DNA from 3 places in the Micromonospora sp. WMMD708 genome. Region 3 is predicted to be linked to each of the others. Evidence: riboswitches for the same ligand, from Rfam matches in the RefSeq annotation. Region 3 holds a riboswitch; each other region holds the start of a gene.
What was found. A riboswitch is a leader RNA that binds a small molecule or an ion and turns the genes downstream of it on or off. The one in region 3 is predicted to bind ZMP and ZTP.
Positions count from the first base shown of each region.

Region 1 (12,284 bases), 240 kb from region 3:
ACGATGGTGACGGACCTGACCGGCCTGGCGACGGCGAACGCGTCGATGCTCGACGAGGCGACCGCGGCGGCGGAGGCGATGACGTTGGCGCGGCGGGCGTCGAAGAGCCGCAGCGCCGTGTACGTGGTCGACGCCGACGCGTTGCCGCAGACGGTGGCGGTGCTGTGCGGCCGGGCCGAGCCGTTGGGTATCGAGGTACGGGTGGTGGACCTGGACACGCAGGAGTTGCCGGCGGAGTTCTTCGGTCTGCACCTGCAGTATCCGGGGGCGTCGGGGCTGGTGCGGGATCATGGGCCGCTGGTGGTGGCGGCGCATGCGGTGGGCGCGTTGGTGACGGTGGCGGCGGACCTGTTGGCGTTGACGCTGCTGCGGGCGCCGGGGCGGATCGGGGTGGACATCGCGGCGGGCACCACGCAACGGTTCGGGGTGCCGATGGGGTTCGGGGGGCCGCACGCCGGTTACCTGGCGGTGCGGGCCGGGTTGGAGCGGATGCTGCCGGGTCGGCTGGTCGGGGTGTCCCGGGACGCGGCCGGTGAGCCGGCGTACCGGTTGGCGTTGCAGACGCGGGAGCAGCACATCCGGCGGGAGAAGGCGACCAGCAACATCTGCACGGCGCAGGTGTTGTTGGCGGTGATGGCCGGCATGTACGCCGTGTACCACGGGCCGGACGGGTTGCGGCGGATCGCCGACCGTACCCGGTCGATGGCGCTGCGGTTGGCGGCGGGGCTGCGCGCCGGTGGCGTGGAGGTCGTCGACGGGGTGTTCTTCGACACGGTGACGGCGGTGGTACCGGGTGGGGCGCAGCGGGTGGTGGCGGCGGCGCGGGAGCGGGGTGTGAACCTGCGGCTGGTCGACGCCGACCGGGTGGGGGTGTCGTGTGACGAGACGACCACCGGGGAGCACCTGGCGGTGGTGTGGGAGGCGTTCGGGGTGGACCCGGTCGTCGGGGACGTGGCGCAGGCGGTGCCGGCCGGGTTGGCGCGGGACACCGACTTCCTCACCCACCCGGTGTTCCGCAGCCACCACAGCGAGACGGCGATGCTGCGGTACCTGCGTCGGCTGGCCGATTTCGACTACGCCCTGGACCGGGGCATGATCCCGTTGGGGTCGTGCACGATGAAGCTGAACGCGACCACCGAGATGGAGCCGGTGACGTGGCCGGAGTTCGCCCATCTGCACCCGTTCGCCCCGGCCGAGCAGACCGCCGGTTACCGGGAGCTGATCGGGCAGTTGGAGGGGTGGCTGGCGGAGGTGACCGGCTACGACGCGGTCAGTGTGCAGCCCAACGCCGGGTCGCAGGGGGAGTTGGCGGGGTTGTTGGCGATCCGCGCGTACCACCGGGACCGGGGTGAGGGTCACCGGAACGTGTGTCTGATCCCGTCGTCGGCGCACGGTACGAACGCCGCGTCGGCGGTGATGGCCGGGATGCGGGTGGTGGTGGTCGGGTGTGACGCCGACGGCAACGTCGACCTGGTCGACCTCGACGCGAAGATCGACAAGCATCGGGACGCCTTGGCGGCGATCATGGTGACGTACCCGTCGACGCACGGGGTGTACGAGACGGGTATCGCGTCGCTGTGCGCGAAGGTCCACGACGCCGGCGGCCAGGTGTACGTGGACGGGGCGAATCTCAACGCGTTGGTCGGGTTCGCCAAGCCGGGCCGGTTCGGGGCGGACGTGTCGCACCTGAACCTGCACAAGACGTTCTGCATTCCGCACGGCGGTGGCGGTCCGGGGGTGGGTCCGGTGGCGGTGCGGGAGCATCTGGCGGCGTACCTGCCGGGTGACCCGTCGGGTGCCCGGGTGCAGGGTGCGCCGGCGATCTCGGCGGCCCGGTACGGGTCGGCGGGCATCCTGCCGATCCCGTGGGCGTACCTGCGGATGATGGGCGCGGCGGGGCTGGCCCGGGCGACGGGGGTGGCGGTGCTGGCCGCGAACTACGTGGCGGTGCGGCTGCGCGAGCACTTCCCGGTGCTGTACGCGGGCAACAAGGGCCTGGTGGCGCACGAGTGCATCCTGGATCTGCGGCCGGTGACGAAGGCGACCGGGGTGAGTGTCGACGACGTCGCGAAGCGGCTGATCGACTACGGGTTCCACGCGCCGACGATGTCGTTCCCGGTGGCGGGGACGCTGATGGTGGAGCCGACCGAGAGTGAGGATCTGGCCGAGCTGGACCGGTTCTGCGACGCGATGATCGCCATCCGGGCGGAGATCGACAAGGTGGCCTCGGGTGAGTGGCCGGCGCAGGACAATCCCCTGGGTAACGCGCCGCACACCGCGGCGATGGTGTCCGGGGACGGGTGGCCGCATCCGTATCCGCGGTCGGTGGGTGCCTACCCTGCCGGGGTGGACCGGGTGGGGAAGTACTGGCCGCCGGTGCGGCGCGTCGACGGCGCGTACGGCGACCGGAACCTGATGTGTTCGTGTCCGGCGCCGGAGGCGTTCCAGGACTGAGGCGCGGTGCCGGGGCGGCGGTCGTGCCGCCCCGGTGCGGCGACCGGGGGAGGGCGGCCCCCCGCGTGGGGGCTAGCCTGGTGTGACGGGTCGGCGACGCCGACGCATCGTGACCGGGTCAGGCGACGAGGGCGTGCCGGGCCGGCCCGCGGTGCGGGGCGATGGTGCTGCCGTCAGGGAGGAGTTCACCGGTGTCCTCGAAGACGATGACACCGTTGCAGAGCAGGCTCCAGCCCTGCTCTGGGAAGCAGGCGATGACCCGGGCGGCATCCCGGTCGGTCGCTTCGGCGGAGGGACAGGGGATCTGGTGCTGGCACATCGGGTTCTCCGGACTGTGGGGGCACTGTGTCATGGTTCACATGACCAGTGACGCACAGTACCAAGGTTCGGCGCGCCGGATCGAGCAGCCTTCCGCCATGTTGCCCGGAAATCCGCTGAACGGATGAGGAAGAATCAGCCACCCGGCGTGGAAACGCTCCCAACGGCCCCGGTCGACGTACCCGCCGTACCGGAGCGCTGCCGCAGCGTGCTCGTGGAACGGGACCGCTACCTGTGGCACGTCACCGACGGTGGCGACCCGGCCGCCCAGATCACCGCCTTCCTCACCGCCCACGGCCTGCCCGTCGACGACCTGACCCGCCCGGCGACCCACCGCACCGACGGCCCCTGCGGCGCCGCCCTGTTCGTCTCCGCCGCCGCCGGCGCCCGGATGGCCGGCGCACCCACCGGCCCCGCAAGCCCCGTGCCCGCCCTACCCGACGTGGCCGTCGTCGTCTACGACCACGGCCCCCGCCGACCGCCCCCCACCGCACCGGCACCCGAGCGGCTGCGTCTCGGACCGTGGCGGGACAGCTGGAGCGGCACCCGGCACGCCGACGCCGTGCGTGCCGTGCGCGCCGCGATCGGCCGCGGCGACGTTTACCAGGTCAACGTGGTCGGCCACGCCGCCGCCACCTACACCGGCGACCCCCGGCCCGCCCTGGCCCGCCTCGCCGGACTGCCCGGTGCCCGCTACGGCGGCACCCTGCACGGCGACGGATGGAGCATCGGCTGCGCCTCACCGGAAACGCTCGTCGCCGTGCACGCCGGCCGGGTCGTCACCCGCCCCATCAAGGGCACCCGCCCCGCCACCCCGGCCGGCCGCCGTGACCTGCTCGCCTCCGCCAAGGAACGCGCCGAACACATCATGATCGTCGACCTGGAACGCAACGATCTCGCCCGGATCGCCCGCACCGGCTCGGTGACCGTCGACGACCTGTTCACCGTCCGCCGCTGGTGTGACCTGTGGCAGGCCGAGTCGACCGTGTCGGCGGCCCTCGCCGACGGGACCGGCCTGACCGACCTGCTGCGCGCCACCTGCCCCGGCGGGTCGGTCACCGGGGCGCCGAAACACGCCGCGCTGGCGTTGATCGCCGCCGTGGAACCCGTCGGCCGGGGCGCCGGCATGGGCGCGTTCGGCTGGATCGGCCCCGGCCACCTCGACCTGGGCCTGACCATCCGCACCGCCGCCGCCGACCACGACCGGCTGCACCTGTGGGCCGGCGGCGGCATCACCTGGGACAGTGACCCCGCCGCCGAGGTCGCCGAGGCCGCCGCGAAGGCCGCCCCGCTGCGGGCCCTGCTCGCCGCCGGTCGAGCGCACCGGGGCCGTTAGGGTGGCGGGCATGCACGTCGAGTACAGCGGCACCGGTGACCCCGCCCGCAGCCTCGCCCTGCTGTGGCGCACCCGCGAGCGGGTCAGCCGCAGCGGCGGCCTCGGCGTCGACCAGATCGTGCGGGCCGCCATCGACGTCGCCGACGCCGAGGGTCTCGCCGCGCTGTCGATGCGCCGGGTCGCCGAACGTCTCGGCGTCGGCACCATGTCCCTCTACACGCACGTGCCCGGCAAGGGGGAACTGCTCGACGTCATGCTCGACACCGTGCACGGCGAGACCCCCCGCCCCACCGACGTCCCCGGCGGCTGGCGCGGCCGCCTGGAGCGCATCGCCCGGGACAAGTGGGCGCTGTACCTGCGCCACCCGTGGCTGTTGCAGGTCGCCACCACCCGTCCACCGCTGGGCCCCCAGGTCACCGCCCGCTACGACTACGAACTACGCGCCGTCGAGGGCACCGGCCTGACCGACCTGGAGATGGACGCCGTGGTCACCCTCGTCGACTCCTACGTCCACGGCGCGGTACGCGGTGCGGTGGAGGCCGCGCAGGCCGCCGGCCGCACCGGCCTCACCGACGAACAGTGGTGGCACGCCCACGCCCCCTACCTGGAGAAGGTCATGGACCCGGCGCGGTTCCCCACCGCCGCCCGGGTCGGCGCCGCCGCCGGGCAGGAGTACCAGGCCGCCACCGACCCGACCCGCGCCTTCGACTTCGGCCTGGCGCGCGTCCTGGACGGCATCGCCGCCCTGATCGCCGACCGGTGCGCCGGGTCACCGCCGCCGGTGACCCCCCGATAGCCTTCCGGACATGACCGTACGCCCGATCCGGATCATCGGTGATCCCGTCCTGCGCACCGCCTGCACCCCGGTGACCCGCTTCGACGCCGCCCTGCAACGGCTCGTCGACGACCTGATGGACACCCTCACCGGCGAACCGGGCCGGGCCGGTGTCGCCGCCCCCCAGATCGGCGTCGACGCCCAGGTGTTCGTCTACGACGCCGACGGCCACCGGGGGCACCTGATCAACCCCACGATCGAGCTGTCCGACGAGATCCAGGACGACGACGAGGGGTGCCTGTCCATTCCCGGCCTGTACTTCCCGACCCGCCGCGCCCTGCACGCCACCGTGCACGGCGTCGACCGGCACGGCGACCCGTTGACCATCTCCGGCAGCGGCTTCCTCGCCCGCGCCCTGCAACACGAGACCGATCACCTCGCCGGCCGGCTCTACGTCGACACCCTGCGCGGCGACGTGCGCCGCAAGGCCCTGCGGGAGATCCGCGCCGGCCGGTTCGACTCACCCCGCCGACGCGGCTGACCCCGCCCCGACGGTCATCGTGTACTCGCCGAACCCGGCGACCCGGGTGAACCCCAACCGTTCGTAGAGGCGCACCGCGACCGTGTTGTCGGCCCGCACGTTCAACGTCACGTGGTCGACGCTCGCGGCCAGCCGGGCACACAACGCGGCCACCACCGCAGCGCCCAGCCCCCGCCCCCGCACCTGCGGACGGGTGGTCACGTTCCCCACCGCGGCCACCCGGTACGTCGGCGACCACACGTGCACCCCGGCCACCGCCAGCAGGGCGTCGCCCTCGCGTATCCCCACGTAGTGGCCGGTGTCGAGCATCCGCGGGTCGAACCAGTTCCCCGGGTACGCCGCCGCGTACAGGTCCCGCAACGCCGGCAGGTCCGCGGTGTCGAGCACCTCACCCTGCGCGGCGGTGCCGGCGATCCGCCCCGGGTCGGTCAACGCCATCCGCAGGTGCGCCCCGGCCGGGGTGAGGACGTACCGGCCCGCGAGGACCCGCTCCAGGCCGGGGGACAGGTGCGCGTACAGGCGGGCCGGCAGCACCGGGGCTACCTCGTCGAGCAGCGCCGTCATGACGGCGCCGTCGCGTTGCGCGGCGAACGCCAGCAGCACCGGCTCGGCCGCCCCGTGGTAGAGCAGCACCACCTGGTCGCCGCGCCGGAACCACGTCGTGTACGGCCAGAAGAAGTCGTCCAGGTCACCCAACTGGTAGGCGTGCAGCACCGGATCGCGGCGCAGCAGCGCGGCCAGCTCGGCGCGGTCGTGTTCGGCGCGGACCGGCACCGGTCAGCAACGACCCGTGGGGAGGTTCTCGTCGGCCCACCGGGCCAGCTCGTCCAGCGCCGGCAGCAGGGCCGCGCCCCGCCCGGTCAACTGGTAGCTGACGCCCAGCGGGGGACCCTCGCGCACCGTGCGGCTGACCAGGCCGACCCGGGCCAGCTCACCGAGCCGGTCGGACAGCACCGACTCGCTGATGCCGGGCAGCGCCCGCGCCAGCTCGGCGAAGCCGGCCGGCCCCTGGGCGAGGGTGCCCAGGATCATGCCGTTCCACCGCTTGCCGAGGAACGCGAACGCCCGGGACAGCCCCCCGGGGCAGGCGCGGGGCCCGCCGTCGGTCGGGGAGCACGTCGTCATCGACCCAGCATACGTGGTCCGCAACTCACCCTAGCCACTTCGAAAAAACTAGCTGCTACTCTGGCCGCAGCACATCGTCGATCCGACCGGAGGACACCATGACCGACGTACTGCCCGACCACCTCATCACCCTCGACCCGCAGGCCCAGGCCCAACTGTTCACCGAAGCCCGCACCGCCAACACCTTCACCGACACCCCCGTCAGCGACGAACAACTCCGCGCCATCTACGACCTCGCCAAGTACCCACCCACCGCCATGAACGTCCAACCCCTGCGCGTCCTGTTCGTCCGCCCCGGCGACGGCCGCGACCGCCTCCTCACCCACGTCGCCGAGGGCAACCGCGCCAAGACCGCCACCGCCCCCGTCGTCGCCGTCCTCGCCGCCGACACCGACTTCCACGAACACCTCGACACCATCTTCCCCATCCGCCCCGGCATGCGCGAACACTTCGCCGCCGACCCCACCACCCGCGACGGCATGGCCCGCTTCAACGCCGGCCTGCAGGTCGGCTACTTCCTGCTCGCCGTGCGCGCCGCCGGCCTCGCCGCCGGACCCATGGGCGGATTCGACGCCACCGGCGTCGACAACGAATTCTTCACCGACACCGGCTGGAAGTCCCTGCTCCTGGTCAACATCGGCCACCCCGGCCCCGACGCCTGGCACCCCCGCCTGCCCCGCCTCGACTACGACACCGTCGTCCGGCACGCCTGACCCACCCCTGACGACCAGTGGCTGGCCCGCCGAGCACCCACCCCGCTCAGCCGGCCAGCCACTGGTCGTACCCCAACTTCGCCACCAACGCCAACACCACCACCAGCAACACCACCCGCACGAACCCCGCACCCCGACGCAACGCCATCCGCGCCCCCACCAGCGCCCCCACCACGTTGCACACCGCCATCGCCGCACCCAACGCCCACCACACGTGCCCGGTCAACCCGAACACCACGAGCGCACCCAGATTCGTACCCGCGTTCACCACCTTCGCCATCGCCGAGGCATGCACGAAATCCGACCCCAGAACCGCCGTGAACGCCAACACCAGGAACGTGCCCGTACCCGGCCCGATCAACCCGTCATACAGAGCGATACCCAGACCCGCCACCCCCACCGCCACCACCACCCGCACCGGCGTGCGCCGCTGCGGTGCCGCCACCACACCCAGCGACGGCCGCGCCAGCACGAACACCGCCACCGCCACCAGCACCACCAGCACCACCGGCCGGTACACGCCACCCGGCACCGCACCCGCCAACGCCGCACCCAACCCCGCCGTCAACACCGCCAACCCGGCCGCCGGCCCCGCCACCGCCCAGTCCAGCCTCGTCCGCCGCGCATACGTCACCGCCGCCGTCGACGTACCGAAGATCGCCGCCACCTTGTTCGTCCCCAACGCCGTCGCCACCGGCACCCCCGGCGCCGCCACCAACAACGCCGGCAACAACAACAACCCACCCCCACCCACCACCGCATCCACCCACCCCGCCAGGGCAGCCGCAGTCAGCAGAGTCGTCAACGACACAGGATCCACGGCCGGCCATTCTCCCCGCCCCACCCGGCCACCCACCCGCCCAGGTGGCCCACCTCACCGCCCACGCCGCCGCCGCAACCACACCCCCACCACACCCACCGCCACGAACACCAGCACCGAACAACACAGCAACTTGATCATCCAGCAACTGTCCCACGCCACGTAGGGTGCACACGTGCGCCTGGCCACCTTCAACCTGCTCCACGGCCGCTCCCTGACCGACGGACTCGTCGACCCCGACCGGCTCACCGCCGCCGTCCACGCCCTCGACGCCGACATCCTCGCCCTCCAGGAAGTCGACCGCGACCAGTCCCGCAGCGGCCACCACGACCTCACCACCATCGCCGCCCACGCCCTCGACGCCCCCGAACACCGCTTCGCCGCCGCCGTCGTCGGCACCCCCGGCGAACACTTCCGCCCGCTGCGCCACGACGACGACGGCCACGGCGAACCCTGCTACGGCATCGGCCTGATCAGCCGCCACCGGGTCCGCAGCTGGCACGTCACCCGCCTCAACCCCGCACCCGTACGCTCACCCCTCTACGCCCCCGGCCCCGGCGGCGGCCTCATCCTCCTGCGCGACGAACCCCGCGTCGTCCTCGCCGCCGTCCTCGACACCCCCCACGGCCCCCTCACCGCCGCCGCCACCCACCTGTCCTTCGTCCCCGGCTGGAACGCCTACCAACTCCGCCGCGTCGTGCGCGCCCTGCGCGCCCTACCCGCCCCCCGCATCCTCCTCGGCGACCTCAACCTCCCCGCCGGCCCCGCCCGCCTGCTCACCGGCTGGCAACCCCTCGCCCGCCACCCCACCTACCCCGCCACCGCCCCCCGCGTCCAACTCGACCACATCCTCGCCGACCCCCACGACCGGCACCGGCTACCCCCGGTCACCGCCACCGCCACCCCCCGCTCCACCATCTCCGACCACCGCCCCCTCGTCGTCGACCTCGGCTGAACCGCCCCCACCCGGTCACCCCCGTCCCACCGCCCGCTGCGCCGCCCGCAACGCGTTACGGAACAACATCGCCACCGTCGTCGGACCCACCCCACCCACCCGCGGCGTGATCGCCCCCGCCACCCGCGCACACGACTCGTCCACATCCGGCAACAACCGACGACCCTCATACCGCACCCCACCACCCACCACCACCGCACCCGGGCGCACATGCTCCGGCCGCACGATCCCCGGCACCCCCGCCGCCGCCACCAGGATCTCCGCCCGCCGCGTGTACCGCGGCCAGTCCGCCACCCCCGTGTGCACCACCGTCACCGCCGCGTTCGCCGTCGGCCGCTTCTGCGCCAACAACATCGCCAACGGACGCCCCAACGTCGCACCCCGACCCAGCACCACCACCTCCCGCCCCGCCACCGGCACCCCGTGGAACGCCAACAACGCCTCGATCCCCGCCGGCGTACACGGCAACGGCCCCGGCAACCCCAACGCCAACCGGCCCATGTTCACCGGATGCATCCCGTCCACGTCCGAATCCGGATCCAACACCTCCAACGCCCGGTCGTAATCCAGATGCCCCGGAACCGGATGCTGCACCAACACCGCGTGCACCCCGGCGTCGTCGTTGAAATCCCGCAACACCCGGTGCAGATCGGCCTGCGACGCCGACCCGGGCAGCCGCACGTGCGGCGACGCGAACCCCAACTCCGCCGCCTGGCGAGACTTGATCCGGATGTACCCGACGCTCGCGTCGTCGTCACCCACCAGCACCGTCGCCAACGCCGGCACCACCCCGGCCGCCCGCAACGCCGCCACCCCCTCGGCGACCTCGGCGAGAATCCGCTCCGCCACCGGCCCACCCGGCAACAACCGGGCCGTACCGGACATGGGGGAGAAGGACGAGGAAACAGACATGACCCACCTCGACCACGGAGGCCCAGGCGGTCGACCCCCGCGACGAGCTCCCCGATGGTTGACCCATCCCCGTGCCGCCAGTCGCATCCACCACCACCATGCCACAAACCCGCCGCACACACCGCCCGCCACCACCACACGCGCCGGGCCCGGCCGCCACACGACGACCGGGCCCGGCTGACCGACCCGCTACGAGACCGTGATCTGCGCGACCCCACCAGCCGGATTGCTGATGATGCCGACCATCGACCGGCGACACGACCCGATGAGCGGATCGTTCGCACACCCCGGGGCGCTGTAATCCACCGCCACCACCTGGATCCGATGATTGGCCACCGTCGGCGAGTAGTTGAACGGCGAACCCACCGGACAACTACTGCCGCTCCACTGCGAACCCAGCAGACCCAGATCCGTCCAGACACCCCCGGCATCCATGTCGTTGATCCAGATCCGCAGCGGCCGCCGGTCGTTGTGACAGTTGTACGTCAACAACGTCCGCACCCCGGTCACCCCCGAATCCGGCGGCGTGACCATCGCATCACCCGACCAGATCAGATTGACCCCCCACGGCCGACTGCCGTACACCACATAGTCGTTACGGCTGCGGTTGAACAACGCCTGACCACCCGCCGTGGTGATCAGATTCCACTCGTACACCGCGGTGGCCGACCACACCAGGTCGATGCCGTAACTCTGCGCACCCCACCGCAGGTAACCACCGCCCGGAACCCGCAACGCCACCTTCGTGGTGCTCGTGATCGGCGCATTCGTCGGCAGACCCTCCCCGTACACCTCCCACCGGGAATTCGGCCAGTCGGTCCAGTTCAGATTGATGCCGTAGTCGCGCTCCGCATACCGCAGCGCCTTCAGACCATTGCTCTGGTTACGCATCGGGCCGTACCCACCACTCCACGTCGGCAGGCCCTCCCAGTCGACGACCGCACTCGGCGGCGCCGCCGCCGACACACCCGACGCCGGAACCGCCGACACACCCGACCCGGCCGACGCCGGCACCGCACCGGTCAACCCGGCGAGGACCACCGCCACCACCAGGCAGAGCACTCTGTGAACACGGGACATGTCTCCTCCGAATCAAGACACCAGCACGGACACCCCTAACGGCGTTCCACCCCGTGCCATCCCGTTCCACCTCCCTCAGTACGCCGCACCCACCTCCTCCGGCGCCCGCCGCGCCATCGCGGCCAACAACGCCACACTGCCCCGCAACGTCTCCACATCCGGCGACGACGTCGACAACCGCACCGCATCCGGCACCGGCACCCCCACGACCGCATAGTCGGCCGCCGGACTGATCACCACCCGCTGCCGGGCCGCAGCGGACACGAACGCCCCCGCCGACCACCCACCCGGCAACCGCCACCACACGTGGTACGACCCAGGATCAGCACGCACGTCGAACCCGGCCAACACCTCCGCCACCACCGCCTGCCGCAGCCGCGCATCCTGCTGCTTGAGCCGCACGATCCGCTGCGCCGTACCATCGGCCAACACCGCGGTCGCACACGCCAACGCCACACCCGGCACCCCCCACGTACCGGAACGCACCGCCGCCGCGACCCGCCCGCTCAACCTGGCCGGACACACCAGCAAACCCAGATTGAGCCCCGCACCCACCCGCTTGGACAAACTGTCCACCAGGATCGTCTGCTCGGGAGCATGCGCGGCCAACGGCAACTCCCCGTCGCACAGAAACGAATTGATCCGGTCCTCGATCGCGACCAGACCCAACCGCGCGAGCCGCCCACCCAACTCGGCCCGCCGACCCGCCGACATCGTCATCCCCAACGGATTGTGCAACGAGGGCTGAAGGTAGACCGCCGCGAGCGGAGCCCGACGATGCGCCTGCTCCAACGCCGACCCACTCAACCCCTCCCCATCCATACCGATCGGCACCAACGTCACACCGTGCCGCGCCGCGATCGTCTTCACCACCGGATACGTCAACTCCTCCACCCCGAGCCGCTGCCCCGGCGCCACCAACGCCACCATGGCCGCCGCGATCGCCTGCCGCCCACTACCGGTGAACAGCAACCGCGCAGGATCCACCACCCACCCCGGCCGAGACAGGAAGGACGCACCGACCCGCCGCGACTCCCGCGTCCCGTCCACCGGCACCGGATGCATCGCCGCCTCCAAGCCCGCCGGCACCAGCACCCGCCCCAACGCCCGCGCCACCATCGACGACTGCCCCGGCAACACCGGAAAGTTGGCCTCCAGATCGACCAGGCCCACATCCCCCGACCACACCGAGGAATCCGCCACGAACGTGCCCCGCCCCACCGCCCCGGCCACCAGACCCCGCCGCGCGAGCTCC
Region 1 covers NZ_CP186060.1:3,126,941-3,139,224, forward strand. The annotation lists gene gcvP (aminomethyl-transferring glycine dehydrogenase) at 1-2,454, shown strand, start outside; gene ACN260_RS13830 (DUF5999 family protein) at 2,573-2,773, opposite strand; gene ACN260_RS13835 (chorismate-binding protein) at 2,897-4,108, shown strand; gene ACN260_RS13840 (TetR/AcrR family transcriptional regulator) at 4,119-4,904, shown strand; gene def (peptide deformylase) at 4,915-5,424, shown strand; gene ACN260_RS13850 (GNAT family N-acetyltransferase) at 5,404-6,198, opposite strand; gene ACN260_RS13855 (winged helix-turn-helix transcriptional regulator) at 6,202-6,549, opposite strand; gene ACN260_RS13860 (malonic semialdehyde reductase) at 6,648-7,262, shown strand; gene ACN260_RS13865 (sulfite exporter TauE/SafE family protein) at 7,309-8,067, opposite strand; gene ACN260_RS13870 (endonuclease/exonuclease/phosphatase family protein) at 8,258-9,037, shown strand; gene ACN260_RS13875 (bifunctional 5,10-methylenetetrahydrofolate dehydrogenase/5,10-methenyltetrahydrofolate cyclohydrolase) at 9,053-9,949, opposite strand; ZMP/ZTP riboswitch at 9,963-10,044, opposite strand; gene ACN260_RS13880 (hypothetical protein) at 10,139-11,029, opposite strand; gene ACN260_RS13885 (PLP-dependent aminotransferase family protein) at 11,105-12,284, opposite strand, start outside.
Region 1: another riboswitch for ZMP and ZTP. It lies ahead of ACN260_RS13875 (bifunctional 5,10-methylenetetrahydrofolate dehydrogenase/5,10-methenyltetrahydrofolate cyclohydrolase); the one in region 3 lies ahead of ACN260_RS12705 (glycine hydroxymethyltransferase).

Region 2 (6,335 bases), 2.9 Mb from region 3:
TGCCGCCGGCGAGCTGGATGGCGGGGATGTCGTGTCCGGGGTTGGCGATGAGGGTGGCGAGGTATCGGGCGCCGACGCAGTCGTCGATGGTGGCGGTGCGGTGGCCGAGGCTGAGCTGCCAGTGTCGGCCGTGGCGGTGGCACCGGATGTGTGGGCGGTGGGGGGTGCGGGGGCGTGGTGGTGGGGTGGGGAGGGTCATGCCGAGTTCGGTGGCGTCGGTGTGGGCGAGGTGGCGTTGTCGTTCGGCTTCTCGGCGGTCGTGTTGGCCGGGGCGCTGGTCGAGGGCCTGGGCCAGGCGGGCGCGGGAGAGGGTGGCGGCGGGGAGGTGGCCGAGCCTGAGGTTGTCGTGTACGGCGGCGTGGAGGTGGGTGATGGCGCGGTCGGTTTCGCCGGCGGTGAGGGCGGCGGTGCCGAGGGCGTGCTGGGTGCTGCCGAAGCAGGTGATGGCGAGGCTGGCCAGCATGGGTCGGTCGGCGTAGGGGGTGAGGAGGTTGTAGGCCTCGGTGGCGAGGTGGCCGTCGTCGAGGAGGTGGGCTGCTTCGACGATGCCGTGGAGGGTGACGAGCCAGCTGCTGGATCGGGGCAGGGTGGTGAGGTCGGGTTGGCGGAGGCGGGCGAGGGCGGCGGTGGCTTCGCGGCGGTGTCCGGCGAGGGCGGAGGCGACGGCGAGTGCTGCCTGGTATGAGTGGTCGACGGCGCTGAGGGTGGGTGAGACGGCCAGTTCGCGCAGCGTCGGGAGGTGGTCGGCGAGGTGGCCTTGGTACCAGGCGATGGTGGTCAGGTGGGCGCCGTGCCAGCCGGTGGTGTCGGCGTCGCCGGCGGTGATGCCTCGTTGGGCGCAGGTGGCGGCGCGGGCGTGGGCTTCGGTGAGTTTGCCGGCGCGGATGGTGAGCATGACGTCGATGGCGTGGGCGACGTAGGACACGGCGAGGTGGTCGCGGTGGGTGAGGTGGGTGTGGAGTTCGGTGAGGCTGCGTTCGGCTTGGGGGTGGGTGTCGAGGAACTGGTCGACGGTGCGCCAGAGGAGGGCGACCAGGAGGTCGCTGCGGCGGCCGGTGGCGAGGGCTGCGGTGAGGGCGTGTTGGCTGAGTTCGTGGCGTAGTCGGGTGTGGTCGGGGCCGAGGAGGCAGTGGTGGGCGAGGCTTGCGGTTTCGGTGATGGTGACGGGGTCGCCGGTGGTGCGGGCCTGGGTGGCGAGGGTGAGGGTGTCGGTGTGGGTTGCGGTGCGGTAGTCGTGTTCGGCGGCGAGTCGGGCGCGTAGTCGGATGCCGAGGGGGGTGTGGGGGTCGGTGGTGGCGATGGCGTGGTGGAGGCGGTGGAGGAGGAGGGTGGCGTCGCTGGTGGTGCGGTGTTCGTGGACCCAGAGGCCGCCCATGCCGGTGACGGCGAGGGTGCGGGTGTGGTGGTCGTCGGCGGCTTCTGCGGCGCGGTAGGCGGCGTCGAAGTGGATGCGGCTGGTGGTGAGGTCGCCGTCGGTCCACAGGGCGTCGGTGGCGCGGCGGAGCAGTTCGGTCGGGTGGGTGGTGGTGGGTGTCCTCACGGGTCACACCTCTCAATGAACCGAGTCAATGGGGTGATTGAGGTGAGTCTCGCATCGGTTTGGTTGGTGGCGTCAACGGCGTCTGCGGCCGGGAATCTGACATTCGGGGGTTTTCCGTGGTTGGGCGTCTGTTTATTGCACCGAGGTTGTGGTCGGATTGATCGGAGGCGCTGCGGGGGCGTGGGTGTGCCTGGTCCGGTGGAGGTGAGGGTGACGGTGCGCGACGATTTCCGGCTGGTGGCCGATGCGGTGGCGGCCGACATTCGGTCGGGGCGGATGCGGCCGGGGCAGCGGCTGCTCCCCCAGCGGGAGTTCGCCCGGCGTCACGGTATGGCGGTGTCGACGGCGGCTCGGGTGTATCAGGAGCTCGCGCGGCGGGGTCTGGTGGCCGGGGCGGTGGGGCGGGGCACGTTCGTGGCGGATTCCTCGGTGTGGTCGGGGGATGTGGGCCTGGTCGATCTGGAGGCCAACTTTCCGGTGTTGCCGGGGCAGTCGTCGATGGTGGCGCGGGCGTTGGGGCGGGTGCTGGTGCCGGCGGGCTTGGAGGCGGCGATGCATCCGGTGCCGGTGGACGGGACGCGGGAGTCGCGGCGGGTCGGTGCGTCCTTCCTGTCTCGGCCGGGGTGGGTGGTGGATCCTGCGCGGTTGCTGTTCACCGGTAGTGGGCGGCAGGCGATCGCGGCGGCCATGGTGGCGTTGGTGGCGCCGGGGCAGCGGCTCGGGGTGGAGGAGTTGACGTATCCGGTGGTGAAGACGATCGCGGCGCGGCACGGTGTGACGTTGGTGCCGATCGGTATGGATGGGGAGGGGTTGAGTGGGTCGGCGTTGGAGCAGGCGCATCGTCGGGCTCCGCTCGCGGCGGTCTACCTTCAGCCCTCGTTGCACAATCCGTTGGGGATGACGATGTCGGCGGGTCGGCGGGCCGAGTTGGGTGGGCGGCTCGCGCGGTTGGGTCTGGTCGCGATCGAGGACCGGATCAATTCGTTTCTGTGCGACGGGGAGTTGCCGTTGGCCGCGCATGCTCCCGAGCAGACGATCCTGGTGGACAGTTTGTCCAAGCGGGTGGGTGCGGGGCTCAATCTGGGTTTGCTGGTGTGTCCGGCCAGGTTGAGCGGGCGGGTCGCGGCGGCGGTGCGTTCCGGTACGTGGGGGGTGCCGGGTGTGGCGTTGGCGTGTGCGACCGCGGTGTTGGCCGATGGTACGGCGCAGCGGATCGTGCGGCTCAAGCAGCAGGATGCGCGGCTGCGGCAGGCGGTGGTGGCGGAGGTGTTGGCCGGGTTCGACGTGCGTGCTGATCCTGGGTCGTACCACGTGTGGTGGCGGTTGCCGGGTGGGTGGTCGGCGGGGGCGTTCGTGTCCGCTGCGGCCCGGCAGCGGGTGGTGATCAGTCCGGCGGCCGACTATGCGGTCGTGGGGGTGCCGGTGCCGGATGCGGTGCGGTTGTCGACGTCGTCGCCGGATGTGGAGACGTTGCGGGGCAGTGTGGCGTTGTTGGCCGCGATGGCGCGGCGGGCGCCGGAGGAGGTGGGTGCGGCGTACTGAGGGAGGTGGAACGGGATGGCACGGGGTGGAACGCCGTTAGGGGTGTCCGTGCTGGTGTCTTGATTCGGAGGAGACATGTCCCGTGTTCACAGAGTGCTCTGCCTGGTGGTGGCGGTGGTCCTCGCCGGGTTGACCGGTGCGGTGCCGGCGTCGGCCGGGTCGGGTGTGTCGGCGGTTCCGGCGTCGGGTGTGTCGGCGGCGGCGCCGCCGAGTGCGGTCGTCGACTGGGAGGGCCTGCCGACGTGGAGTGGTGGGTACGGCCCGATGCGTAACCAGAGCAATGGTCTGAAGGCGCTGCGGTATGCGGAGCGCGACTACGGCATCAATCTGAACTGGACCGACTGGCCGAATTCCCGGTGGGAGGTGTACGGGGAGGGTCTGCCGACGAATGCGCCGATCACGAGCACCACGAAGGTGGCGTTGCGGGTTCCGGGCGGTGGTTACCTGCGGTGGGGTGCGCAGAGTTACGGCATCGACCTGGTGTGGTCGGCCACCGCGGTGTACGAGTGGAATCTGATCACCACGGCGGGTGGTCAGGCGTTGTTCAACCGCAGCCGTAACGACTATGTGGTGTACGGCAGTCGGCCGTGGGGGGTCAATCTGATCTGGTCGGGTGATGCGATGGTCACGCCGCCGGATTCGGGGGTGACCGGGGTGCGGACGTTGTTGACGTACAACTGTCACAACGACCGGCGGCCGCTGCGGATCTGGATCAACGACATGGATGCCGGGGGTGTCTGGACGGATCTGGGTCTGCTGGGTTCGCAGTGGAGCGGCAGTAGTTGTCCGGTGGGTTCGCCGTTCAACTACTCGCCGACGGTGGCCAATCATCGGATCCAGGTGGTGGCGGTGGATTACAGCGCCCCGGGGTGTGCGAACGATCCGCTCATCGGGTCGTGTCGCCGGTCGATGGTCGGCATCATCAGCAATCCGGCTGGTGGGGTCGCGCAGATCACGGTCTCGTAGCGGGTCGGTCAGCCGGGCCCGGTCGTCGTGTGGCGGCCGGGCCCGGCGCGTGTGGTGGTGGCGGGCGGTGTGTGCGGCGGGTTTGTGGCATGGTGGTGGTGGATGCGACTGGCGGCACGGGGATGGGTCAACCATCGGGGAGCTCGTCGCGGGGGTCGACCGCCTGGGCCTCCGTGGTCGAGGTGGGTCATGTCTGTTTCCTCGTCCTTCTCCCCCATGTCCGGTACGGCCCGGTTGTTGCCGGGTGGGCCGGTGGCGGAGCGGATTCTCGCCGAGGTCGCCGAGGGGGTGGCGGCGTTGCGGGCGGCCGGGGTGGTGCCGGCGTTGGCGACGGTGCTGGTGGGTGACGACGACGCGAGCGTCGGGTACATCCGGATCAAGTCTCGCCAGGCGGCGGAGTTGGGGTTCGCGTCGCCGCACGTGCGGCTGCCCGGGTCGGCGTCGCAGGCCGATCTGCACCGGGTGTTGCGGGATTTCAACGACGACGCCGGGGTGCACGCGGTGTTGGTGCAGCATCCGGTTCCGGGGCATCTGGATTACGACCGGGCGTTGGAGGTGTTGGATCCGGATTCGGACGTGGACGGGATGCATCCGGTGAACATGGGCCGGTTGGCGTTGGGGTTGCCGGGGCCGTTGCCGTGTACGCCGGCGGGGATCGAGGCGTTGTTGGCGTTCCACGGGGTGCCGGTGGCGGGGCGGGAGGTGGTGGTGCTGGGTCGGGGTGCGACGTTGGGGCGTCCGTTGGCGATGTTGTTGGCGCAGAAGCGGCCGACGGCGAACGCGGCGGTGACGGTGGTGCACACGGGGGTGGCGGACTGGCCGCGGTACACGCGGCGGGCGGAGATCCTGGTGGCGGCGGCGGGGGTGCCGGGGATCGTGCGGCCGGAGCATGTGCGCCCGGGTGCGGTGGTGGTGGGTGGTGGGGTGCGGTATGAGGGTCGTCGGTTGTTGCCGGATGTGGACGAGTCGTGTGCGCGGGTGGCGGGGGCGATCACGCCGCGGGTGGGTGGGGTGGGTCCGACGACGGTGGCGATGTTGTTCCGTAACGCGTTGCGGGCGGCGCAGCGGGCGGTGGGACGGGGGTGACCGGGTGGGGGCGGTTCAGCCGAGGTCGACGACGAGGGGGCGGTGGTCGGAGATGGTGGAGCGGGGGGTGGCGGTGGCGGTGACCGGGGGTAGCCGGTGCCGGTCGTGGGGGTCGGCGAGGATGTGGTCGAGTTGGACGCGGGGGGCGGTGGCGGGGTAGGTGGGGTGGCGGGCGAGGGGTTGCCAGCCGGTGAGCAGGCGGGCGGGGCCGGCGGGGAGGTTGAGGTCGCCGAGGAGGATGCGGGGGGCGGGTAGGGCGCGCAGGGCGCGCACGACGCGGCGGAGTTGGTAGGCGTTCCAGCCGGGGACGAAGGACAGGTGGGTGGCGGCGGCGGTGAGGGGGCCGTGGGGGGTGTCGAGGACGGCGGCGAGGACGACGCGGGGTTCGTCGCGCAGGAGGATGAGGCCGCCGCCGGGGCCGGGGGCGTAGAGGGGTGAGCGTACGGGTGCGGGGTTGAGGCGGGTGACGTGCCAGCTGCGGACCCGGTGGCGGCTGATCAGGCCGATGCCGTAGCAGGGTTCGCCGTGGCCGTCGTCGTCGTGGCGCAGCGGGCGGAAGTGTTCGCCGGGGGTGCCGACGACGGCGGCGGCGAAGCGGTGTTCGGGGGCGTCGAGGGCGTGGGCGGCGATGGTGGTGAGGTCGTGGTGGCCGCTGCGGGACTGGTCGCGGTCGACTTCCTGGAGGGCGAGGATGTCGGCGTCGAGGGCGTGGACGGCGGCGGTGAGCCGGTCGGGGTCGACGAGTCCGTCGGTCAGGGAGCGGCCGTGGAGCAGGTTGAAGGTGGCCAGGCGCACGTGTGCACCCTACGTGGCGTGGGACAGTTGCTGGATGATCAAGTTGCTGTGTTGTTCGGTGCTGGTGTTCGTGGCGGTGGGTGTGGTGGGGGTGTGGTTGCGGCGGCGGCGTGGGCGGTGAGGTGGGCCACCTGGGCGGGTGGGTGGCCGGGTGGGGCGGGGAGAATGGCCGGCCGTGGATCCTGTGTCGTTGACGACTCTGCTGACTGCGGCTGCCCTGGCGGGGTGGGTGGATGCGGTGGTGGGTGGGGGTGGGTTGTTGTTGTTGCCGGCGTTGTTGGTGGCGGCGCCGGGGGTGCCGGTGGCGACGGCGTTGGGGACGAACAAGGTGGCGGCGATCTTCGGTACGTCGACGGCGGCGGTGACGTATGCGCGGCGGACGAGGCTGGACTGGGCGGTGGCGGGG
Region 2 covers NZ_CP186060.1:366-6,700, reverse strand. The annotation lists gene ACN260_RS00030 (hypothetical protein) at 1-1,540, opposite strand, end outside; gene ACN260_RS00025 (PLP-dependent aminotransferase family protein) at 1,583-3,082, shown strand; gene ACN260_RS00020 (hypothetical protein) at 3,158-4,048, shown strand; ZMP/ZTP riboswitch at 4,143-4,224, shown strand; gene ACN260_RS00015 (bifunctional 5,10-methylenetetrahydrofolate dehydrogenase/5,10-methenyltetrahydrofolate cyclohydrolase) at 4,238-5,134, shown strand; gene ACN260_RS00010 (endonuclease/exonuclease/phosphatase family protein) at 5,150-5,929, opposite strand; partial or broken gene ACN260_RS00005 (sulfite exporter TauE/SafE family protein) at 6,159-6,335, shown strand, end outside.
Region 2: another riboswitch for ZMP and ZTP. It lies ahead of ACN260_RS00015 (bifunctional 5,10-methylenetetrahydrofolate dehydrogenase/5,10-methenyltetrahydrofolate cyclohydrolase); the one in region 3 lies ahead of ACN260_RS12705 (glycine hydroxymethyltransferase).

Region 3 (12,284 bases):
CCGCCAACCGGGCCGCCCTCGACCGGGTCGCGGTGCTGCCCCGGGTGCTGACCGGGGTGGAACGTCCCCGCACCGACGCACCGCTGCTCGGCCGGGAGCAGGCGATGCCGGTGGCGGTCGCGCCGATGGCGTACCAACGGTTGCTGCACCCGGACGGTGAGCCGGCGCTGGCGGCGGCGGCCGGCGCGGCCGGGGTGCCCTACGTGCTGAGCACGTTGAGCAGCACCCCGGTCGAGGAGGTCACCGCCGCCACCGCCGGGCCGGTCTGGTTCCAGCTCTACTGGCTGCGGGACCGGGGGCTGGTCGCCGACCTGCTCGACCGGGCGCACAGCGCCGGCTGTGCGGCGTTGATGGTCACCGTCGACGTGCCGGTGCTCGGCCGGCGGCTGCGCGACGTGCGCAACGGGTTCGCGTTGCCGCCGGAGGTGACCGCCGCCAATCTGCCGGCCGGCCGGGACGACCTGGCCCACGCCGGCACCCCCGGTGTGTCGGCCATCGCCGCGCACACCGAGGCCGCCTTCGCGCCCGCCCTGACCTGGGCGGATCTGGCCTGGCTGCGGGAGCGTACCGGGCTGCCGCTGCTGGTCAAGGGGGTCCTCGACCCGCGTGACGCGGTCCGTGCCGCCGACGTCGGGGTGGACGCCGTGGTGGTCTCCAACCACGGCGGCCGGCAGCTCGACGGTGCGCCGGCCACCGCCACCATGCTGCCGGAGGTGGTCGCGGCCGTCGGTGAGCGGATCGAGGTGCTGCTGGACAGCGGGGTACGGTCCGGCACGGACGTGCTGCGCGCGCTCGCCCTCGGCGCGTCCGGGGTGCTGCTGGGCCGCCCGATGCTGTGGGCGCTGGCGGCCGGCGGGCGGGCCGGCGCGCAGGCCGCCCTCGACCTGCTCGCCGTCGAGTTGCGCGACGCGTTGACCCTGACCGGCTGCGCCGACCCGACGCAGGCCCGGCGGCTGCGTACCCTGACCGGAGGCTGACCCGTTGGAGCATCTGGTGGACCTGGACCTGGACCTGGCGACCCTGCACCCGGCGGTCGACGACCCGGCGCTGAACTCGATGAACTTCCTCAACGAGGTGTCCCAGCACTGGCCCGACGCGGTGTCGCTGGCGGCCGGGCGGCCGTACGAGGAGTTCTTCGCCGACGACGCGCCGGGGCGCTGGCTGGACCGGTTCCGCCGGCACCTCGCCGACGACCTCGGGCAGACACCCGAACAGGTCCGTCGCACCCTGTTCCAGTACGGCCGGACCAAGGGGATCATCCACCACCTGATCGCCCGCAACCTCGCCGTCGACGAGGACGTCCACGTCGACGACGAGGCGGTGGTGGTGACCGTCGGCTGCCAGGAGGCGATGCTGCTGGTGCTGCGGGCGTTGCGGGCCGGCCCCGCCGACGTGCTGCTCGCCGTCGCCCCGACGTACGTCGGGTTGACCGGGGCGGCCCGGCTGGTGGACCTGCCGGTGCGGCCGGTGGCCGGTGGCCCGGCCGGGGTGGACCTGGCCGACCTGCGGGCGCAGGTGCACCGGGCCCGGGCGGAGGGTCTGCGGCCCCGGGCGTGCTACGTGATGCCCGACTTCGCCAACCCCTCCGGCACCAGCATCGGCCTGGCCGACCGGCAACGACTGCTGGACCTGGCCGCCGAGGAGGACCTGCTGCTGATCGAGGACAACCCGTACGGGCTGTTCCCGGCCGGGGACGCCGACCGGGTGCCGACGCTCAAGGCGTTGGACACCCGACGGCGGGTGGTCTATCTGGGCTCGTTCGCCAAGACGGTGCTGCCCGGGGCGCGGATCGGCTACCTGGTGGCCGACCAGCGCGTCGGCGGGGCCGACGGCGCGGTGGGGTTGTTCGCCGACCAGCTGGCCAAGATCAAGAGCATGGTCTCGGTGAACACGTCGCCGCTGGCCCAGGCCGTGATCGGCGGGGCGCTGCTGGAGCACGGCTGCTCGCTGGTCGCCGCGAACCGGCGGGAACGGGCGGCGTACACCCGCAACCGGGACCATCTGCTCGCCGGCCTGCGGCGGCGTTTCCCGGCCGGCTCGCCGGTGCGCTGGAACACCCCGGCCGGCGGCTTCTTCGTCGTGGTCACCGTCCCCTTCCCGGTGGACGACGCGCTGCTGCGCCGCTCCGCCGAACGGTACGGGGTGCTCTGGACCCCGATGGCGCACTTCTACGACGACGGCCGTCCGGTCGACGCGTTGCGGCTGTCGGTCAGCGCCGTCACCCCGACGCAGATCGACCTCGGCCTGGACCGGCTGGCCGCGCTGATCGCCGACGAGTTGACCCGCGCCGCGATCCCGGCCGGCTGAGCGTCGCTTCCGCGGCCGGCCGGTGCCGGCCGCCGTCCGGCGGAACCGACCCCACCCGGTGTCGTCGAACCGCCACCCCCCGTGCTGCGCGGGGGTCGGGCAAGCGGCCATAATGGACGCATGGTCGCTTGGGAGTACGCCCTGTTGGTCCGCCGCTACCAGGGACAGGGACGCCAGTTCCACGTCTCGTTCGTCTGGTACGGCCCGGACGGCTCACGTACCGACGTCACGGCGTACGGCGACACCGCGATCGCCCACCTCAACCGGGTCGGCCGGGAAGGCTGGGAGCTGGTCTCCGCCGCCGAGGACGTCAACAACATCCAGGGCAGCACCGAGGTCCACCGCTACCACCTCAAGCGCCCCATCACCTGATCCCGGCTCCCCGTCGGTCAGGAGGTTCCGCCACCGGAACCTCCTGACCGCACGTGGGGCGGGCCGGGTCAGCCCAGGTCGACGGTGGGGTAGAGGGGGAAGCCGGCGAGCAGGTCGGTGGCCTGCTTGCCGACCGAGTCGGCGACCGCCGGGTCGAGCACGTACTTGGCCTTCGACGGGGTGCCGTCGGCGTTGGCGCCCGGCGTGGTCTGGCTGAGCACGGTGTGGATCAGCTCGGCGGTGGCGTCCATCTCGGCGGTGCCGAGGCCCCGGGTGGTCAGCGCCGGGGTGCCGATCCGGATGCCGGAGGTGTACCAGGCGCCGTTGCGGTCCTGCGGGACGGCATTGCGGTTGGTGACGATGCCCGAGTCGAGCAGCGCCTGCTCGGCCTGCCGGCCGGTCAGGCCGTAGCCGGAGACGTCGAGCAGCACCAGGTGGTTGTCGGTGCCGCCGGTGACCAGGGTGGTGCCCCGGCGCAGCAGCCCCTCGGCGAGGGCCTGCGCGTTGTCGACGATCCGCTGCGCGTAGTCGGCGAAGTCGGGTCGCCGCGCCTCGGCCAGCGCGACCGCCTTGGCCGCCATCACGTGCGGCAGCGGACCGCCGAGCACCATCGGGCAGCCCCGGTCGACCTGGTCGGCCAGCTCCGGGCCGCAGAGCACCATGCCGCCGCGCGGGCCGCGCAGCGACTTGTGGGTGGTGGTGGTGACGATGTGCGCGTGCGGCACCGGGTCGAAGTCGCCGGTGAAGACCTTCCCGGCGACCAGGCCGGCGAAGTGCGCCATGTCGACCATGAAGGTCGCGCCGACCGAGTCGGCGATCTCCCGCATGATCCGGAAGTTCACCTTCCGGGGGTACGCCGAGTAGCCGGCGACCAGGATCAGCGGCTTGAACTCCCGGGCGGCCTCGGCGACCCGGTCGTAGTCGATCAGGCCGGTGGCCGGGTCGGTGCCGTAGCTGCGCTGGTCGAACATCTTGCCCGAGATGTTCGGCCGGAAACCGTGGGTGAGGTGGCCGCCGGCGTCCAGCGACATGCCCAGCATCCGCTGGTTGCCCAGCTCGCGGCGCAGCGCGAACCAGTCCGCCTCGGTCAGGTCGTTGACCTGGCGTACCTGGGCCTTCTGCAGGGCGGGGGACTCGACCCGGTCGGCCAGGATCGCCCAGAAGGCGACCAGGTTCGCATCGATGCCCGAGTGCGGCTGCACGTAGGCGTGGCTGGCCCCGAACAGCTCCTTGGCGTGCTCGGCGGCGAGGGCCTCGACCGTGTCGACGTTCTGGCAGCCGGCGTAGAAACGGCGGCCGACGGTGCCCTCGGCGTACTTGTCGCTGAACCAGTTGCCCATGGTCAGCAGGGTCGCCGGGGAGGCGTAGTTCTCGCTGGCGATCAGCTTCAGCGACTCACGCTGGTCGGTCAGCTCCGCGCCGATGGCGTCGGCCACCCGGGGTTCGACCGCCCGGATCACCTCGAGTGCGCTGCGGAAGGCGGTGGACTCGGCGTTGGGCGACATGCGACCTCCAGGTGACGTGCGGAAGGCCCAGGCGCTCGGCGTGCGTCCTCATGACGGGGCCGCTTCCCGATGGTGCTCCATCCCCACGCGCCAGTCACGGCCCGCCGACGATCCTACCGGGTGGCGGGTGGGCCCTCCGGGGCACCTCCGGCGGGCCGCCGGCCGGAGGGTTGACCGGCCCGATCCGGGGCAATGCAGACGTAGGGGACATCCGGACGGCGGACCCGACCGAGGAGAGGACCACCTGCGCCGCGACGGCCGGGCCGAGATCCGGCCCGTCCAGGTCGACCTGGCCACCTACGACGGGGTGACGGCGTCGGCCGGGTGCTGATCACCTCGTCGATCGCGGCCACCATCCCCGGCCCCTACCAGGCGGTCTACAACGCCTCCGAGTCCTTTGTGCAGTCCTTCGCCGAGGCGCTGCGCAACGAGCTGAAGGACACCGGCGTGACGGTGACCACCCTGATGCCCGGCCCGACCGGGACGAAGTTCTTCGATCGTGCCGAGATGGGCGACATCAAGGTCGGCACGCAGGACAAGGACGACCCGGCGACGGTGGCCGCGCAGGGCTTCGCGGCGATGATGAAGGGCGAGGAGAAGGTGGTCGCCGGTTCGCTGAAGAACAAGGTCCAGGCGGTGGCCGCCCGGCTCACGCCGGACCGGCTGATGGCCGGGCAGCACCGGCGGGTGGCCGAGCCCGGCTCCGCCGACTGACCCCGGCCCGGGGTGTTCCCGCATGCCGCACGCCGGGGACCCTTCTGCGTACGATCGGCGGATGCTGGGGGAGGACACCGAGGGCAGTCTGGTCGCGATCAGCGACCTGCACGTCGGGTACGCGGAGAATCGTGCCCTGGTCGAGGCGCTACGGCCTGCCTCGCCACGGGACTGGCTGATCGTCGCCGGTGACGTGGCGGACACGGTCGCCGACATCGAGTGGGCGCTCGGCACGCTCGCCGGGCGTTTCGACACCGTCATCTGGGCACCGGGCAACCACGAACTGTGGACCCCGCCGGCCGACCCGGTGACCCTGCGCGGGGTGGACCGCTACGAACTGCTGGTGCGGCGGTGCCGGGACCTGGGCGTGGTCACCCCCGAGGACGACTACCGGGTGTGGCGGGGGCCGGGCGGACCGGCGCTGGTGGCACCCCTGTTCCTGCTCTACGACTACAGCTGGCGACCGCCGGGGTTCGACACCCGGGAGGCGGCGCTGGCCGAGGCGTACCGGACCGGGATCGTCTGCACCGACGAGTTCATGCTGCACCCCGACCCGTATTCGAGCCGGCAGGAGTGGTGTGCGGCCCGGTTGGCGGAAACCGCCCGCCGGTTGGAGGCCCGCGACCCGGAGCTGCCCACCGTGCTGGTCAACCACTGGCCGCTGGACCGCCACCCGACCGAGGTGCTGCGCTACCCGATCTTCGCGCAGTGGTGCGGGACGGAGGCGACCGCCGACTGGCACCGCCGGTTCGCCGCCACCACCGTGGTCTACGGGCACCTGCACATCCCCCGTACGACCTGGAAGGACGGGGTGCGGTTCGAGGAGGTCTCGGTGGGCTACCCCCGGGAGTGGCGCCAGCGCAGCGTGCCCCCCGGGCGGGTGCGGCAGATCCTGCCCGCGCCCACCGGCGCGCCGGTGCCGCTGTGGTGAGCCGCCGGCTCAGCCGGCGTGCAGGCGGGTGAGCAGCGCCTCGGTCACCGTGCCGAGGCGACGCGCGGCGGCCGGATCGAGCGTCGTGGTCGACAGCGGAACGGGTCTGCCCCGGTCGCTGGCGGTCAGCGCGTCCGCCGGTGGATCGTCGATCCATGCCACGACGGGACGGATCGGGGCGAGGGCCGGTTGGCGAACAGGGCCAGTGCGTCCACCCTCGGCCATCGACCCCTGATGGTGTCGACGGCCCGGCGGGTCTGCGCCACCGAGCGCAGATCGGCCTGGAGGAAGTGCACCCGGCCGGAGAGCGCCCGCACGGCCCGCCCCTTCGCCGGGTTGCTGCCGATGGCGACGACCTCGTCGCCACGGCGGATCCGGGCTTCCAGTGTCGCCCGGCCCATGCCGTCGGTGCCGCCGCTGATGACGATGACCCGCATGCCACCCCTTCCCGACGTCCGGTGGCCCCCGATCGGCACCGGACGTCGACCTCGTTCCTGTGACCGGCACAATCCTCTGCGGAGGCCGGCGACAGCGGAAGAAGGCAGTGTCATGTCCGTACCGAACACGGAGGTTCGTTCCCTGGTGGCGGCGTCTCTGCCGACGCCCGTCCCGGCCGACGAGTACGACGGCTGCCCGGTCACCCCCGCGACGTCGTCCGGACCGCGCTGACCTGTCCCACGCGGGGCGCAACCGTAGGCACCCCCGCGCGTGTCCGAGGGGCCCGACCGGATGGTCGGGCCCCTCGGACACGGTGCGGGTCGAACCTGCGGGTCAGGCGGCGGTGGCGTGCCGGGCGCTCCTGACCGCCTTCGGGTCGCCGGGGGAGCGGGGGGCATCGGGGCGCTGCGCGATCATGCGCTCGCCGATCTCCTGGAGCGGGTTGCGACCGAGCGCCTCCCGCACCTTCGGGAACCACTCCTGCTCCTCCTCCTCGATGTGGTGCTCGACGTTCTCGATCAGCACCGTGGTCTTGGCGACGAAGTGGTCGTCGGAGGCGTCCATCGCGGCCAGTTCGGCGCAGAGCACATCCGCGACGTGGTGCTCCTCGTACGACTCCAGGATGTCGTCCTCCAGGTCCGGCAGGAGCTTACGGACCTCCGGGTACATCACCTCGTTCTCGAGGTAGGTGTGGGTGGTCAGGGCGGCCACGATCTCGTCGACCAGCTTCCGGCGACGGCTGGCCGGCCCCTCCTGTGCCTTCTCGAACTCGCGGAAGAGGCGGCGCATCTCCTTGTGGTCCTCTTTGAGCAGGACGATGGCGTCGGTGGACACCGGCAGACCTCCTTGATCGGCTGACGGCAATCCCGGTACCCCGGGACGAACTGCGCAAACGGATCGCGGCCGGTGAACGCCCGACCCGCTCAGACGGTGGCGATGGTGTGCGGGATCTCGTCGAGCAGTTCCCGGGCCAGGAACCCGATCCGGCCGAACCGGGGCACCAGCCGTTGCCCGCTCACCGCGTGCACCCAGGCCGCCCAGCAGGCCGCCTGGGCCGGCTCCGCACCCCGGGAGAGCAGCCCGGCGAGCAGCCCCGCCCGCACGTCACCGCTGCCCGAGGTGCCCAGCCCGGCGTCGCCGCTCTCCTCCCGCCAGCCCTGGCCGTCTCCGGTGGCGATGTGGCCGTACAGGGAGACCACCGCCTCGTACCGGCAGGCCAGCTCGCGGGAGTCGGCGTCCAGGTCGTCGCCGGGGTCGCGGCCGAGCAGGTGCCGGGCCTCGGTGAGGTTCGGGGTCAGCACCACCTTCCGGTCCGCGCCGACCAGCAGGTCCGGTTCGTGGCTGAGCGCGCCCAGCGCGTACGCGTCGAAGACCAGCGCGGTGCGCGGCCCGGCCGCCGACAGCACCAGGCGCAGCAGGGCGCGGGTCTGGTCGATGTCGTTGAGGCCCGGCCCGACGGTCACCACGTCGGCCCGCTCCACCAGGTCACCGAGCCGGTCACCGGGCTCACCGGCGACCGCGCCGTCGGCGGTCTCCGGCAGGCCGACCACCATCGCCTCGGGCACCTGGATGCTCAGCGCGGCGGCGGTGGACTCGGCGGCGGCCAGTTGCAGCACGCCCGCCCCGGCGCGCAGCGCGGCCACCCCGGCCAGCAGCACCGCCCCCGGGGTGAACCGGGAGCCGCCGACGACCAGGACGGTGCCCCGGTTGTCCTTGCCGCCCGTCGGCACCGGCAGCGCCCAGTCCCGCAGCAGCCCCGGGGTGATGACCCGCGTCTCAGACCGGTTCGGCATGGATCTCGTCCTCCGTGGTGGGTGGTGCGCCCTGCGCGTGCAGGTGGGTGACGTCGTTGAAGGTCTGCGGGACGAGCCGGCCGGTGGCGTCGGCCGACCAGCCGGTCACCGAGCAGTTGGCGATCACGTGCTTCCGGGTCAACCCCATCAGCTCCGCCTCGGAAAGCCCTTCCACCAGGTAGCGGAGCAGGAACACCAGGGCGTCGTGCCCGAACAGCAGCACCCGCCGCCCCGGGTGGTCGCGGCGCAGGTCACCGAGGAGGGTACGCAGCCGCAGCGCCACGTCGGTCCAGGATTCGCCGCCCGGCGGCCGGTAGTAGAACTTGCCCAGCCGTTGCCGCCGGGCCGCCTCGTCGGGGAACCGGCGGGCCACCCCGTGCCCGGTCAACCCGTCGAGGATGCCCAGCTCGCGGTCGCGCAGCCGTTCGTCGACACTGGCCGGGATTCCGGTGCCGGCCAGGGCCAGTTCCGCCGTCCGCACCGCCCGCAGGTACGGCGAGACGACCGCCACGTCGGGACGCTGCCCGGCCGGTAGACCGGCCAGCCACCGGGCGGTCGCCCGCGCCTGCTCCTCACCGGTGTCCGACAGCGGCACGTCGGCGTCGCGGTGGGTCAGGTCGATCAGCTCGGCGCCGGCCGCCTCAGCCGTCGACGCGGCGACGTTCGCCGTGCTCTCCCCGTGCCGGACGATCCACAGCGCCCCCAGTTCCGCCATGTCCCCATGCCTACCCCCACCCCACCCCCGGTAACCCCGCCCCGCGCCACCTACCGTGCCCCGCGCCTCCTGCCCACCCCGGCCGCGCCCGGCCGGCCTGTGTCAGCGAAGTAGCGGCATCCACGCTCCGGGATGCCGCTGTTGCGGCGATGTGGAGTCGATCATGTGGGGTGATCGTCGGTCCGGGGAGGGATCGTCGCCGGGGGATGGGTACCCTGCCCGGGTGGACGGTGGGGCGGACGGCGAACGGCTCGCGGCATCGCTCACCGGACGGCTGGCCCGGCTGGAGTTCACCGACCTGGGCACCGACGAGGTGACCGCGCGGATCATCGACGCCGTCCTGGCCTGGGCCACCGAGCAGGGCTGGCGGTCCTACCGTCGGGCGGCGAGCGTGCTGCCGCTGCCCCCGCCGATGACCGACCGCCACTCGGTGCTGGACGTCGCGTGTGCCCGCCGGGACGGGCCGCCCGTGGTGATCGAGGTCGACCACACCGACCGGCGGCGCACCTGGGAGAAGCTCACGGCGGAGGCGGCAGCCGGCCGGATCGCCCTCTGGGTGCGCTGGGGTCCGGGGCGGTTCGCCGTGCCGCCGGCCCCGATCCACCTGGTCACCTGCGAGGTGTCCCGGCACTCCGGGCCGCCGGGCGCGGGCCGCCGGCACAGCCGGACGACGGCTCCCGCCCGGCCGGCACCCGTGCACTCCGCCCGTGACGTCGACCCGGTCGTTGCGCCGCTGCCGCTTCCGTCGGCGGACCCCGGTACGTCCTGACCGGACGTGACTACTCGAAGCGGGTCGGGTCGCCCGCGCCGTAGCGGACGATCTCCGGCTCGTCGGCGGAGAAGTCGATCACGGTGGTGGGCTGCGTGCCGCACTCGCCGGAATCGACCACCGCGTCGATCGCGTGGTCGAGTCGTTCCTTGATCTCCCACCCCTGGGTCATCGGTTCGGACTCACCGGGCAGCAGCAGGGTGCTGGACACCAACGGCTCGCCCAGCGCCGCCAGCAGCGCCTGCGCGACCGGGTGGTCGGGGATGCGTACGCCGACGGTCTTCTTCCTGGGGTGCAGCAGCCGGCGCGGCACCTCCTTGGTGGCGGGCAGGATGAAGGTGTAGCTGCCCGGGGTGGCCGCCTTCAGCGACCGGAACACCGCGTTGTTGATCTGCACGAACTGGCCGAGCTGTGCGAAGTCCCGGCACACGAGGGTGAAGTGGTGCCTGCTGTCCAGGTGTCGGATCTCCCTGATCCGGTCGAGGCCGTCCCGGTTGCCGAGCTGGCAGCCGAGCGCGAAGCACGAGTCCGTCGGGTAGGCGACCAGGCCGTCGCCGCGCAGCAGGTCGACCACCCGGGCGATCGTCCGGGGCTGCGGGTTCTCCGGGTGTACGTCGAGATAGATCGCCATGGCGGCGAGCCTAGTGGGGGAGTGGTGGCGGTCGCCGGTGGGCCCGGAGCACGTCGCGCGCCCAGGTCAGCATGGGGCAGCCGCCGTCGCGGCACTGGAAGCACCGGCGCAGGGGCGGCGGCCCGTCCGGTGCCTCGTGGTGCTGCGCCAGCACCCGCTGCGCGGTCCAGATGACCAGGGCGGGCGTGACGGGTCCGTCGTCCATCGGCATGGGACCCCTCCCGGGTACGGGCAGATCCGGGCACCGATCCCCGATCAGGTACCCGGACCGCCAGCGGATGTGCCCCATCAGCATCACCTGCAACGTGCACACCGTCAAGGTTGCAAGTGGCAACGTGTGCACGGGGCACGTACATACGGTCAAGGCGTGAGACTCGTGGCCCTCTCCGACATCGCGGACATGCTCGGCGGTGTGTCGCGGACCAGGGCCACCGAGATCACCAACCGTCCGACCTTCCCGGCACCTATCGACACGGTGGCCAGCGGCAAGGTCCGCGTCTGGGACCGGGCGGCGGTCGACGCGTGGATCAGGCAGTACCGGCCGAACCAACCGCGCGGCGCGGACGACGACGAACGCTGAACGGCTCCGGGTGTCGGGGGTGGCCGTTACCGTGTGAGCGTGGCGACGGCGGCCGAGGAGATCCAGGTGGGGGAGCGGCTGGTCCGCGTCTCCAGCCCCGACAAGCCCTACTTCCCTGAGCGCGGCCTGACCAAGCGGGACGTGGTCGGCTACTTCCTGGCCGTCGGCGACGGCATCCTGCGCGCCCTGCGGGACCGCCCGACGATGCTGGAGCGCTGGCCGCGTGGCGTGTTCGCCGGCGCGAAGATCGGCACCCGGCAGGACAACCGGGGTGACGCCTTCTACCAGAAGCGGCTGCCGGCCGGCGCTCCCGACTGGGTGCGCACCGCACACCTCACCTTCCCCAGTGGCCGTACCGCCGACGAGGTCGCTCCGGGCGAGCTGGCGGTGGTGATCTGGGCGGCCAACCTCGGCACCCTGCGGTTCCACCCGTGGCCGGTGACGGCGGCCGACGTGGAGCGCCCCGACCAGCTCCGGATCGACCTGGACCCGATGCCGGGTGTCGGCTTCGAGCAGGTGGTGCCGGTGGCCCACGAGGTCCGGGCGTTCCTCGCCGAGCTGGGCATGGTCGGCTACCCCAAGACCACCGGCGGGCGTGGCCTGCACGTCTACCTGTCCATCGAGCCCCGGTGGAGCTTCGGGGAGTGCCGGCGGGCCGTGCTCGCCCTCGGCCACGAGCTGGCGCGGCGGCTGCCCGACCTGGTCACCACCACCTGGTGGCGGGATCAGCGGGACCGGCCGGTCTTCATCGACTACAACCAGATGGCCCGCGACCACACGGTGACCTCGGCGTACTCGATCCGGCCCACCCCGGCGGCGCTGGTGTCGGCCCCGCTGGACTGGGCGGAGCTGGACGACGCCCGCCCGGAGGACTTCGACGTGCTGAGCATGCCGGCCCGGTTCGCCGAGCGCGGCGACCCGCACGCCGGCCTGGACGGCGACCGCTACTCGCTGGAGCCGCTGCTGGCGCTGGCCGACCGCGCCGGCCTGGCCGCCCCACCGGAACGCTGACCGCCCGCGCGACCGCCCCACCGCAGGGCCGACCGCGCCGCGCCGGCCGGTCGCGCGGGCGGGCCGCTCAGGCCCAGGGGCTGCCGGCGCCGTCGAACTCGTCGAAGACCAGCCACGTGCGGGTGGACAGCACCCCGGCGATGCCCTGCACCCGGCTGAGCACCACGTCCCGCAGGGTGGCGTTGTCGGGCGCGCGGACCAGCGCCAACACGTCGTGTTCCCCGCTGAGCAGCGCCACGTGCTCGATGTAGCGCACCCGGGCCAGCTCCGCCGACACCTCCCGCCAGGTGTTCTGCTGGATGGTCAACGAGATGTACGCCGAGGTGCCCAGCCCGGCCGGCTCCGGCGCGACCAGTGCCCGGAAGCCGGTCACCACCCCGTCGCGCAGCAGCCGTTCCAGCCGGGCGTACGCGTTGGTGCGCGACACGTGTACCCGTTCGGCGAGGGTGCGCACCGACATCCGGCCGTCGCGGACCAGCTCGGCGAGGATCCGCCGGTCCACCTCGTCCAGCGGCGTG
Region 3 covers NZ_CP186060.1:2,891,278-2,903,561, forward strand. The annotation lists gene ACN260_RS12690 (alpha-hydroxy acid oxidase) at 1-977, shown strand, start outside; gene ACN260_RS12695 (PLP-dependent aminotransferase family protein) at 982-2,307, shown strand; gene ACN260_RS12700 (hypothetical protein) at 2,428-2,679, shown strand; gene ACN260_RS12705 (glycine hydroxymethyltransferase) at 2,748-4,184, opposite strand; ZMP/ZTP riboswitch at 4,203-4,292, opposite strand; gene ACN260_RS12710 (SDR family NAD(P)-dependent oxidoreductase) at 4,509-4,898, shown strand; gene ACN260_RS12715 (metallophosphoesterase family protein) at 4,960-5,829, shown strand; gene ACN260_RS12720 (hypothetical protein) at 5,839-5,991, opposite strand; gene ACN260_RS12725 (SDR family NAD(P)-dependent oxidoreductase) at 5,955-6,266, opposite strand; gene ACN260_RS12730 (hemerythrin domain-containing protein) at 6,601-7,101, opposite strand; gene ACN260_RS12735 (NAD(P)H-hydrate dehydratase) at 7,191-8,060, opposite strand; gene ACN260_RS12740 (histidine phosphatase family protein) at 8,044-8,775, opposite strand; gene ACN260_RS12745 (hypothetical protein) at 8,999-9,544, shown strand; gene ACN260_RS12750 (L-threonylcarbamoyladenylate synthase) at 9,555-10,175, opposite strand; gene ACN260_RS12755 (hypothetical protein) at 10,186-10,380, opposite strand; gene ACN260_RS12760 (helix-turn-helix transcriptional regulator) at 10,543-10,755, shown strand; gene ACN260_RS12765 (DNA polymerase domain-containing protein) at 10,795-11,766, shown strand; gene ACN260_RS12770 (Lrp/AsnC family transcriptional regulator) at 11,834-12,284, opposite strand, start outside.